Regions from separate parts of the Virgibacillus xinjiangensis genome, predicted to be linked through region 3. Evidence: predicted binding sites of a transcription regulator. Region 3 holds the regulator's gene; each other region holds the start of a gene.

Region 1 (3,661 bases), on a different contig from region 3:
AACATCTATGGCAACTCCTATATGTGCTGGGGTAGTTGCACAGATGTTAGAAGCGAACCCCGACTTAAGTCCAAATGATATCAAGAGCATTTTAAAGGCTACTTCTCAGCCAGTACTCAATGACGTTTGGGGATATATTGAGGCAGGGAGTGCGGTAGAAATGGCTACCAATTATACCGGCTTTCAAAAAGCTGCTAAATAAGGAAAGAATAATAAAATTGTTCGAGTGGTCTAGGCTTGCATTCCATAGGGTTTAGGCCACTTATAATTTTGATGTTCCTATAAAAGGCTACAAATTTTATTATTTGAAGGAGGAATGAGTATGAATGTATCTCCTGATAAATTGACCCCCACGACCAAAAATCCTCAGCATCTCAACATCATTCTTTCTCAGCTTAGAGTAACTCAAGAAAATATACAGAAAGACAAAAGAGAATATTATGATGAGGAAACAGATAAGCAAAAGATCGAGCAATATTATAAAAACATTACCCTTGAAAACTCTAATGATAATGAGCTGGTTCAAACATTAAGTAAGCTTCTCCAGGACACCCACACAAACAAGGTGAGTTACGACCCGAGCGAGTATGTTTATCCCTGGGTTGATCTACGTCCTGATGGTAATCTTACCAGCGTTTACTCAGGTAGAAGAAGGAAAGCGGAAGAAGTGATCAAAGAGGACTATGCCATTTCCATCAAACGAAAAGAGGAGCTTGAAAAAATAACTGATAAAGACCAATATCTGATGGATGATAGGTTGGCTCAAATTGAGAATAATTTCAAATATAATTGCGAGCATTCCGTCCCACAGTCTTGGTTCAATAGACAAGAGCCAATGCGGGGAGATCTCCATCACTTATTTACTTGTGAACCTGTTTGTAACTCCATAAGAAATAATTATCCATACCACGATTTTAAGGGTTATGAACCAGAAGAAATGAGGGCGAAGAGAATAGAGGAGAAATGCGGAAAGGCAGATGAGGGATTATTTGAACCAGAAAGTGGTAAAGGAACAGTAGCGAGAGCGATGTTGTATTTTTTAATCAGGTATCCTGACGAGATAGAATCATCCTATAAGGAAGGTATCGATAAGGATTTATTATTGGATTGGCACCAGAACTTCCCACCTGACCTCTATGAAAAACATCGCAACCAGGCTATTTATGAGATTCAAGGAAACCGAAACCCGTTCATCGATTTTCCAAAGGAAATGATAAAATGCTTTAATATATAATGTTCTATAGTAAATTGCCTCAGGGGTCTATCGCTGAGGCCTTTTTTAATGAATATATTTTGTAGTAACAGAAAAAATATACATAGTTTACTGTTCTGAAATATCTTTTCGCTAGCAAGGTATCTTAAAGGTATTAAAAAGGATATCTTGTTAATTATTAACTTTGCACCATAATAATCTTAATGATAACATAAGAACAAATGTTCCTGTTAAGAGTAGAAAGGTGGATGCAGAATGGGCCAACTAAACGATCGTGGAACCAAAAAGTGGACTTCGTTAATGATGCCGGAGCATATTCAGCTGTTAAATAAAATGTGGGAAGAAAAGGAATACAAGGAGAAGCCCATCCTAGATGAGCAGAAGATGCAGGACATCAATGCTCAATTGCAGCTGGCGATACATAGCAACCTGACGGTTAACATTAAATATTATGCTAACCATGATTATGAGACAATTGCAGGTAAACTGCTGAAGATTGATTCGCTGAATAAACAGATCCAGTTAAATGATGAGGACCGAACTGTAATACCTCTGGATAGTATCATGGATATATTTATTGACTAGTCTGTGGTTGCATATCGAACAAAGGCATAATCTTACTATAATCAGAAGGAGGGGAAGGTTCGGCTATAAGAATCTGCTTGTATAATAAATTTGCTAAGTTCTGACATACTATATATAGTTAGAATACAGGTGTAAATTGTGAAGTAAGGAGGGGTAGGGTGAGTGATTTAAAAAAACAAGAGCCATATTATATACAATTTTATCACATGCTTAAACAAATGATCTTTGACGGTAAATATCAACCAGGTGATCGAATCAATGAGACCTATTTAGCCAAGAAATACAATGTAAGTAAAAGTCCGATTAGAGAGGCAATAAGAATTCTTGAGAAAGAAGGACTCTTAATTGTTGAGAATTCAAAAATGGTAGTCTATGAACCCACTTTAAAAGATATGAAAGATATCTACCATTGTAGAATGGCGCTAGAGTCCTTCGCTGTAAGGTTAACTACAAAATTTGCAAGTGATGCCCAATTAGAGGAAATAAGTAAAATTTTGAACGAAACTGAAAAAACAATAAAGGAAGAACAAGACTCTAATAAAATAATTACTTTGAATGAAAAGTTTCATAGTTTGATTCTTGCTTCAACAGAAAACGAGAGATTACAAAAGCAAGTGCAAGATTTAAAAGGTTTGATAAATTATTTCCGAATATTAAATTTTCAGGGGGAAGGTAGAGCAGAAACTATATTAAATCAACACAGGAAAATATTTGAGTTCATAAAAGTTAGAGATCATGAGCAGGCAGCCGCCGAGATGATTCGGCATTTGGAAATGGATGTAGAACATTTAATATCAGTTCTTCCGGATAATTTTGAATGAAGTAGTCTCAAATATATTATTAGCAAATAGAACTGCACCCAGTTTAGGGATTGCAGTTTTTTTATTGCAAGATATAAAAATATAATAAAAAGTATTGATAAATTTCTGAATTTAAATTATAGTATTTTTACAAGGTCGTCAGTCGACCGTCAACTAATAGAAATAACAATTATAAGTAGGAGGTATACACTATGAAAAACTTAAAGATTGCATCTATACCTGGAGACGGGATAGGGAAAGAAGTAGTACCTGCCGCTATCGATGTTTTGAAAGCGGTGTCAGACGTTCATGGAGGGTTACAATTTGATTTCACAGAGTTTCCTTATAGCTGTGAATACTACTTAGAGCATGGAGATATGATGGGTGAGGATGGGATTGATAGATTAAAAGAATTCGACTCCATTTTTCTAGGTGCTGTGGGAAACGTAAAGTTGGTCCCAGATCATATCTCACTATGGGGACTTCTGATTAAGCTTCGTCGAGAGTTTGAACAGGTGATTAATATACGTCCCGCTAAAATGCTTAGTGGAGTTCAATCTAATCTACTTAACCCAAAAGACTTTGATTTAATGGTGGTTAGGGAGAATAGTGAAGGAGAGTATAGTTCGGTAGGCGGTAGAATTTTCCGAGATGAAGATGAAATCGCCATTCAAAATAGTATATTCTCTCGAAAAGGAACGGAACGGGCTATGCGGTTTGCATTCGAGTTGGCTGCTAAAAGGCGGGGACATGTAACTAGTGCTACAAAGTCAAATGGCATCTACCATTCTATGCCGTTTTGGGACGAGATTTTTAAAGAAGTTTCTAAAGATTATCCAAGTATACAAACTGACTCCCAACATATTGATGCTTTGGCTGCATTCTTTGTCACGCATCCAGAAAAGTTTGATATTATTGTAGCTAGTAACTTATTTGGAGACGTATTAACAGATATAGGAGCAGCCATAATGGGTAGCGTGGGAATTGCCCCAGCTGCAAACATTAACGTGAACGGAAAATACCCATCTATGTTTGAGCCCGTACATGGATCAGCTCCAGATAT
Region 2 (3,661 bases), on a different contig from region 3:
GTGATCATTTCGGCATGCTGGAGGGAACGAGCGGAAATATAGGGAAAAGTGTCTATGCATCCGGAGATGGCCTTGAAATATAGCCGGGCATATGGCTGGTCATTAGGTGGTAATAAAGGCCGTATATTTGATAGATGAGGCTGGGGCATAATTAAAATGTTGAATCCTACAGACGAGCAATGAACGGAAACAGCGGAGGAAATATACGAAGACTTCTGCGGGAGGAAAGGCATAGGTGAGACACCACAGTGCGAAGCACAAGGTGGCTCACCAGCCGCCCGCGGAAAGCGAAGTGTATTTCCGGAGTGGTGTATCTCCGCTCATCAGATTTCCAGGTGGTTCGGGTTTATCTTGGGATAAAACATTTTTGTCCCAGCCTCATTTTGCTTTAGAATTGTTCTTCTATTATTTGTTTGTCGTCTGCAACCGGGGAAATGAGAAGAATTTGAAGAAGAAACCGCTGTCATAGATTGTTCATAATTGAACATGAATAAGTGAGTTAAATCACACGTGGATAAAATTGGGACCTTTATACTATAGATGAAGATGAAAATCAACCATTCAATTTAACAAACGACAGAGTGTATGGCGGTTGAGTGGTCAGGGTTTTTATCTATCATATGACCATGGAGTGGTGAAAAATGCTGAAAAAGATCGTTTTCGGTGCTCTCGTAGGTTTTGGCGCACTCGCCGTCATGCTATCTGTATTTATGGAATTGGACAACTCAAATGAACAGAAAGAACAGGTGAAAGCGGAAAAGAAACAGGAAGTGATGACTGATGCGGTAGAAGTTATTGCTCCCCATCAAGATTTGAACCAGGAGCCGATACCGGTAGAAATGGAAAGGGATGGGTCGGATGTCTACATTAAAATGACCTCCCAGATTACTGACATTGAAATTGAGCCAGGAAACAATTACAAAGCCTGGACGTTTAATGGAGAAGCGCCCGGTCCGCTAGTAGTAGTGAAAGAAGGGGACACGATCCATTTCACGCTTGATAATCTAGACCCGGCCATCCCGCACAGCATGGATTTCCATGCCGTTCATACCGCCCCTGATAAAGGATTTGCTGATGTGGAACCGAATGAGGAAGGAACCTTTGTCTATCAGGCTTCCAAACCGGGAGTGTTCATGTATCACTGCGGGACTGACCCAGTCCTATCCCATATAGCCAATGGAATGCATGGTGTGATTATCGTTCAGCCGGATGATGGGTATCCGACAGATGATGAAGTAGATCACGAATATGTCATCATCCAAAATGAATGGTATAAGTATAATGACCTCGAAGATATGATGAACAATGTTCCATCTCAAGTCGTATTTTCAACGAAAGCTTTGCATGAAGGTCAGTTGAACACAAATGGTACGATCGCTTCCATTGAGGATGAGCCGCTTACAGCCAAAGCAGGAGATAAGGTCAGGTTCTATATCAATAATGTCGGACCGAATGAAGTCAGCTCCTTCCATGTCATCGGCACCATCTTTGATGATGTCTATATTGACGGAAATCCAGCCAACCATATGGAAGGTTTACAAACATTGATGCTTCCGGCTAGTGGTGGAGCAGTTGCCGAATTTACGGTAAAGGAAGCAGGAGATTACCACTTTGTTACACATCAATTCAACCACGCTGCAAAGGGGGCAAAGGGAAGACTGCTAGTAACAGAATAAAGGACTGTTTTGGAAAAGCCTTCAGCTGAGAATGCTGGAGGCTTTTTTGCTCTGTTTTCAGACTCAAGAAATCCTTCGTGCATAATCGATAGTCTTTCCCTGTTCTTTAAAGGGAATTTTGCAACCAGTGATTCCATACCCCGCAGGAAGGGTATCATGCTAATAGCTGCATGGAGCACAACTATCGAATGTTCGTTCGCAAGTATGTTAAAATAAACTATTATCTATGATAAACTAGTGTTAGCAAAAGAACGGAGGCTTACAAGTGAAAGAAAATAAATTTGAGCTTGTTTCCAAATATGAACCATCAGGGGATCAGCCTAATGCCATCCGGGAAATCACCGAACGGGTGCTTGCAGGGCAGCGGCATCAGACACTTCTTGGGGCCACTGGTACCGGGAAGACCTTTACGATGTCGAATGTGGTAAAAGAGATCAACCGTCCGACCTTGGTGATCGCCCATAATAAAACACTTGCCGGACAGTTGTACAGTGAGTTCAAAGAGTTCTTCCCGAATAATGCGGTGGAATATTTCGTCAGCTATTATGATTATTATCAGCCGGAAGCTTATGTTCCTTCCACTGATACATTCATCGAAAAAGATGCCAGCATCAATGATGAAATTGACAAGCTGAGGCACTCCGCTACTTCTGCCTTGTTTGAACGGAATGATGTCCTGATTGTTGCCAGTGTATCGTGCATTTACGGTTTGGGTTCTCCTGAAGAATATGGGAGCCAAGTGCTTTCTTTACGAATGGGGATGGAAAAGGACAGGGACCAGCTATTAAGAGATCTGGTAGACATCCAGTATGCCCGCAACGATATCGATTTCAAACGCGGTACCTTCCGTGTGCGGGGGGATTCGGTAGAAATCATTCCCGCTTCCCGTGAAGAGCATTGTGTCCGTATAGAATTCTTTGGAGATGAAATCGACCGGATCCGTGAAGTCGATGCACTGACAGGAGAAATTATCGGTGACAGGGAACATATCGCCATTTTCCCGGCATCCCACTTCGTCACCCGTGAAGAAAAAATGAAACTGGCCATTGCCAACATAGAAAAAGAACTGGAAGAAAGACTCGAAGAATTGCGCAGCAATGATAAACTGCTGGAGGCGCAACGGTTGGAGCAGCGTACGAATTATGATTTGGAAATGATGAATGAGATGGGATTCTGCTCGGGAATCGAAAACTATTCCCGCCATTTGACACTGCGGGAAGCAGGTGCGACTCCTTATACGCTGCTGGATTATTTCCCGGAAGACTCGTTGACGATCATCGATGAGTCGCATGTTACCCTTCCACAGATTCGGGGAATGTATAACGGAGACCAGGCAAGAAAACAAGTTCTAGTTGATCATGGATTCCGACTGCCTTCAGCGCTTGATAACCGTCCGCTGAAATTCGAAGAGTTCGAGAAGTCTACCAACCAGTTGGTGTATGTATCAGCTACTCCGGGGCCATATGAAATGGAGCATTCACCGGATATGACGGAACAAATCATTCGTCCGACCGGGCTATTGGATCCGAAAGTGGAAGTGCGCCCGATCGAAGGTCAGATAGATAATCTGATTGAAGAAATCAATACACGGACAGAGCGGAATGAACGTGTACTGGTGACGACTCTGACGAAGAAGATGTCGGAAGATCTCACAGATTACCTGAAAGAAATCGGTATAAAAGTAGCATATCTCCATTCGGAAGTGAAAACACTGGAACGGATCGAACTGATACGCGACCTGAGAGTCGGAAAATATGATGTTCTGATAGGAATCAACCTGCTGAGGGAAGGTCTGGATATACCAGAAGTTTCTCTGGTCACCATCCTGGATGCCGATAAGGAAGGTTTCCTGCGTTCAGAGCGATCGCTTATCCAGACAATGGGTCGTGCCGCCCGTAATGAAAAGGGGCAGGTCATCATGTATGCCGATAAAATCACCCAGTCTATGGAGGCAGCGATCGATGAAACAAACAGACGTAGACAGA
Region 3 (3,661 bases):
ATAGCCGATTACAGTTTTAACTTCGATCAATGTCGGCTGGTCTGTATTCGCTTGTGCTTCTTTAATGGCATTACGGATTTCGTCCACATCATTTCCGTCCTCTACACGGAGTACTTGCCATCCATATGCCTTGAAGCGCTGCTCAGAATTGTCGGAGAAAGACCTGTTCAGATCACCATCAAGGGAAATATCGTTGGAATCATAAAGAGCAATCAGCTTCCCTAGGCCGAGATGTCCAGCCAAAGATGCAGCTTCATGAGAGATCCCTTCCATCAAGTCCCCGTCACTGACAATTGCATAAGTATAATGGTCAACCATATCGATGTCATCTTTATTGAATTTTGCGCTTAGATGAGCTTCAGCCATAGCCATTCCAACTGACATTGCTATCCCTTGCCCAAGTGGCCCTGTAGTTGCTTCCACACCGTCGGTATGATGTACTTCCGGATGTCCTGGTGTTTTGGAATCCCACTGACGGAAATTCTTCAGATCATCCATTGTCACGTTATAACCCGAAAGGTGAAGCAGGCTGTATAGAAGCATGGAACCATGGCCTGCAGATAAAACAAAGCGGTCTCTATTGAACCACTTGGAATTTTTAGGATTATGGTTCATAAAGTCTGTCCACAATGTATAAGCCATTGGGGCAGCGCCCATAGGCAAACCCGGGTGTCCGGAGTTTGCATTCTCGATCGCGTCGATCGACAATGTACGAATGGTGTTGATTGATTTCTGTTCAATTGCGTTTGCCATTTAAAATCTCCTTTACTCTTTCTGTCTGATAAGTTTGTCACATATACATTCTATAATGAAACATTTCACATAACAAGTCTGAGTTCTGCTCCTATGGAAACGTAAAATTAAATTTAGTGCTTTTTATTCCTGTCTTGAAGATCCCTTACTTTTTGAGGAGTTACATCGTTCCCATCAGGATCCATGACTGTCATCGATTTGAACTGGTTTTTAAACGACCTGCGGACATTTTTCAAGTATTCTTCCCGAAGCTGTTTCTGTTCCTCTTTTTCCGTTTCCGTCAATCCGTCTTTCTTTGATTTTTTGGAAAGCTCATTGATCCGCTCAATTTTTCCTTTTGATAACATGGTCTATAACCTCCTTGGCTGTCCTGTCCAACAAACTAAAAGAGCAGGGACAGTCTCGTCCTTGCTCTTCATCTTATCTTTCCATATGGACATTATCAAGTATTTTGATACTCCTTGTATCTACGGTGTACCGTCGCTTTCGAGACAGGGTAACCCAAGTTATTCAAGGTCCTGGCAATTTCTTCAAACGTAAGTTTATTCTGTCTCAACCGTACTACTTCTTCTATTGGGAAATCGACTCTCTCCCTGCCTGGGGCATTATTGCGGTTGGAAAGGTTATCTGCTGGGTTGAAGCCGTTGCTGACCGCCTTTTTCATTCCTCTCTTAATTTTGGTATTATGGATTTTACGTTGATATTCCTCTACGATTCCTACAATTTGGAGAACCATGGAATCGGACTCGGAAAGTTCCAATTCTCCATCGTGGATTGCGGTATAAACTGGAACCTTGAGTTTTTGCAGCTGATGGAACAAAGCGATTTTGGTATTTCCCCGGCCGAGCCTTGTCTCATCCTGTATTAGAAGACAGTCAGCTTTTCCTTCTGTAAAATAATCCAGCATTTCAAATACCCCGTCCCGGTCAATATCATAACCGCTCTTCTGTTCTTCTATGGTGGCAACCACTTCAAAACCGAAATTCACAGCAAGATCATTAAGTTCCTTCCTCTGCCTTGCGAGTGATGTTTCCTGTTCGGTTTTATTCGTACTTACTCTACAATACACGATAGCTTTCATTGGACAAAACCCCTTGTGTTAATCTCAGCTGGTTATCATAGCAAAATAAAGAAACCCCAACATTAATATAAAAGTAATTATATAAAATGCATCGGTCTTTGTTATTTTACCAAACATTCAGCATTCCTCCCACTAAAATATAAGAACTATTGTTCGCATACAAATCATGTTAATACGAACATACGGTCCTGTCAACCGTTTTTTCGAACTAACGTTTGCATTAGCTAGTACCGAATGGTAAACTATCACTAGTAAATTCTATGTGCGAGGTGTTTGATAGATGACTAAGCTTTCAAAAAGGCAGCAAATGATCCTTGATTATATAAAAGAACAAGTCGGCGATAAAGGTTATCCACCTTCCGTCCGAGAAATCGCTGAAGCAGTCGGACTGGCTTCCAGCTCCACGGTACACGGGCATTTATCCAGATTGGAGAGCAAGGGCTTCATCAGGAGGGATCCTACAAAACCGCGTGCTATAGAAGTCTTGAATCTGGAAGAGGAAAACAATATTCCAAGAGAAGAAGTTCGGTATGCCCCAGTCATAGGTAAAGTTACAGCAGGCTTGCCTATAACTGCCGTGGAAAATATCGAAGAGTTCATTCCTCTCCCTGATTCCACTGCAGGTACGGATGATAATCTATTTATTCTAGTAATTGATGGGGAAAGTATGATAGAAGCTGGAATACTTGATGGGGACATGGTCATCGTAAAGCAGCAGAACACTGCTCAGAACAGTGATATAGTGGTAGCGATGACCGAGGAGAATGAAGCGACAGTAAAACGGTTTTTCAAAGAGAAGGATCATATCCGTCTTCAGCCGGAGAATGCTACCATGGAACCTCTCATCTATGACAATGTGACGATACTTGGAAAGGTAATAGGTCTCTACAGGAATATCCATTAAAAAAGCTGCCATGTGGCAGCTTTTTTAATGTTCCTTGCCCATATACATGCTAGAATTGGACTGCTAATTTCGAGCAAACATTTCCTATACAATATAATTTTGTCTTCGTTTTGCAGATGCCCCTCGCGGTACATACAAATTAAAAAGAACTTCCATTCATGAGCCGCTTTCCCATACTTAATCTGCTGATTGGTCTATAGGCAAGCGGTAAGGCAGCGGGTTTTGATCCCTGATTCGCTGGTTCAAGCCCAGCTAGACCAGCCACCCCCACCATAGTTGGTCCAATAAGGTACAACACTGCCAAGTAAACCCGGACAGTGTCGTACCTTATTTTTCATATCGCGTGCACACCCCATTAAACAGAGAATATACTGGCAAGGAATCACAACTATAACATTAGGGATGTGGAGACATGATACAGCTGCCCGGACTGGATTTTGAATCAGCATTCAATTGGGCTTCCGATCCCATTGAACATACGATTCTTAACCAAATGCATAGCCAGCCTGTCGTTTATTCCTACCAATCTATTGATGGATTACAGTTTGAATTAAAGTTGCGCAAAAATATCATAAGGAGTGCCAAAGCACTGAATGAGAGTGAAGCAAAATTTGAAACCTTTAAAAACTCCCGCTGTAACCCCGATTTTTGGCATCGTACAAATGTTGGAGGGTTCCGTTTAAGACAGGATGTTTCGCCAGCTGATGGTATCTTGGATATATACAAAAACAGCTCTTTGTATGGCTTTGAATGTGCTACAGCTATATTGATCATCTATTACCATGCTGTACTGGAGTCCATCGGAGAAAGATTGTTTAATCAATATTTTCAACAGCTATATTTATACAGCTGGCATCATGATACAGATCTGGGTATCCAACGAATTCAGACAGAATATATATTGCCAGGCGATGTTGTTTATT

Evidence for each region. The regulator LexA, encoded in region 3, represses DNA repair genes until DNA is damaged. The targets are predictions, from matches to a motif close to CGAACATATGTTCG.
Region 1: ACFOGI_RS09055 (YolD-like family protein) is a predicted target of LexA. The motif match lies at 1,428-1,441, and genes of this name have one in related genera.
Region 2: uvrB (excinuclease ABC subunit UvrB) is a predicted target of LexA. The motif match lies at 1,862-1,875, and genes of this name have one in related genera.

The regions. Positions count from the first base shown of each region.
Region 1 covers NZ_JBHRSA010000036.1:22,645-26,305, forward strand. Annotated here, with positions in the region: gene ACFOGI_RS09045 (S8 family peptidase) at 1-202, shown strand, start outside; gene ACFOGI_RS09050 (endonuclease I family protein) at 323-1,234, shown strand; gene ACFOGI_RS09055 (YolD-like family protein) at 1,469-1,798, shown strand; gene ACFOGI_RS09060 (GntR family transcriptional regulator) at 1,957-2,619, shown strand; gene ACFOGI_RS09065 (tartrate dehydrogenase) at 2,811-3,661, shown strand, end outside.
Region 2 covers NZ_JBHRSA010000049.1:18,063-21,723, forward strand. Annotated here, with positions in the region: gene ACFOGI_RS13725 (PDZ domain-containing protein) at 1-4, shown strand, start outside; gene ACFOGI_RS13730 (multicopper oxidase domain-containing protein) at 642-1,676, shown strand; gene uvrB (excinuclease ABC subunit UvrB) at 1,942-3,661, shown strand, end outside.
Region 3 covers NZ_JBHRSA010000004.1:19,700-23,360, reverse strand. Annotated here, with positions in the region: gene tkt (transketolase) at 1-753, opposite strand, end outside; gene ACFOGI_RS01060 (DUF896 domain-containing protein) at 867-1,100, opposite strand; gene ACFOGI_RS01055 (YneB family resolvase-like protein) at 1,196-1,834, opposite strand; gene lexA (transcriptional repressor LexA) at 2,115-2,738, shown strand; tRNA gene ACFOGI_RS01045 (tRNA-Gln) at 2,929-3,002, shown strand; gene ACFOGI_RS01040 (protein-glutamine gamma-glutamyltransferase) at 3,151-3,661, shown strand, end outside.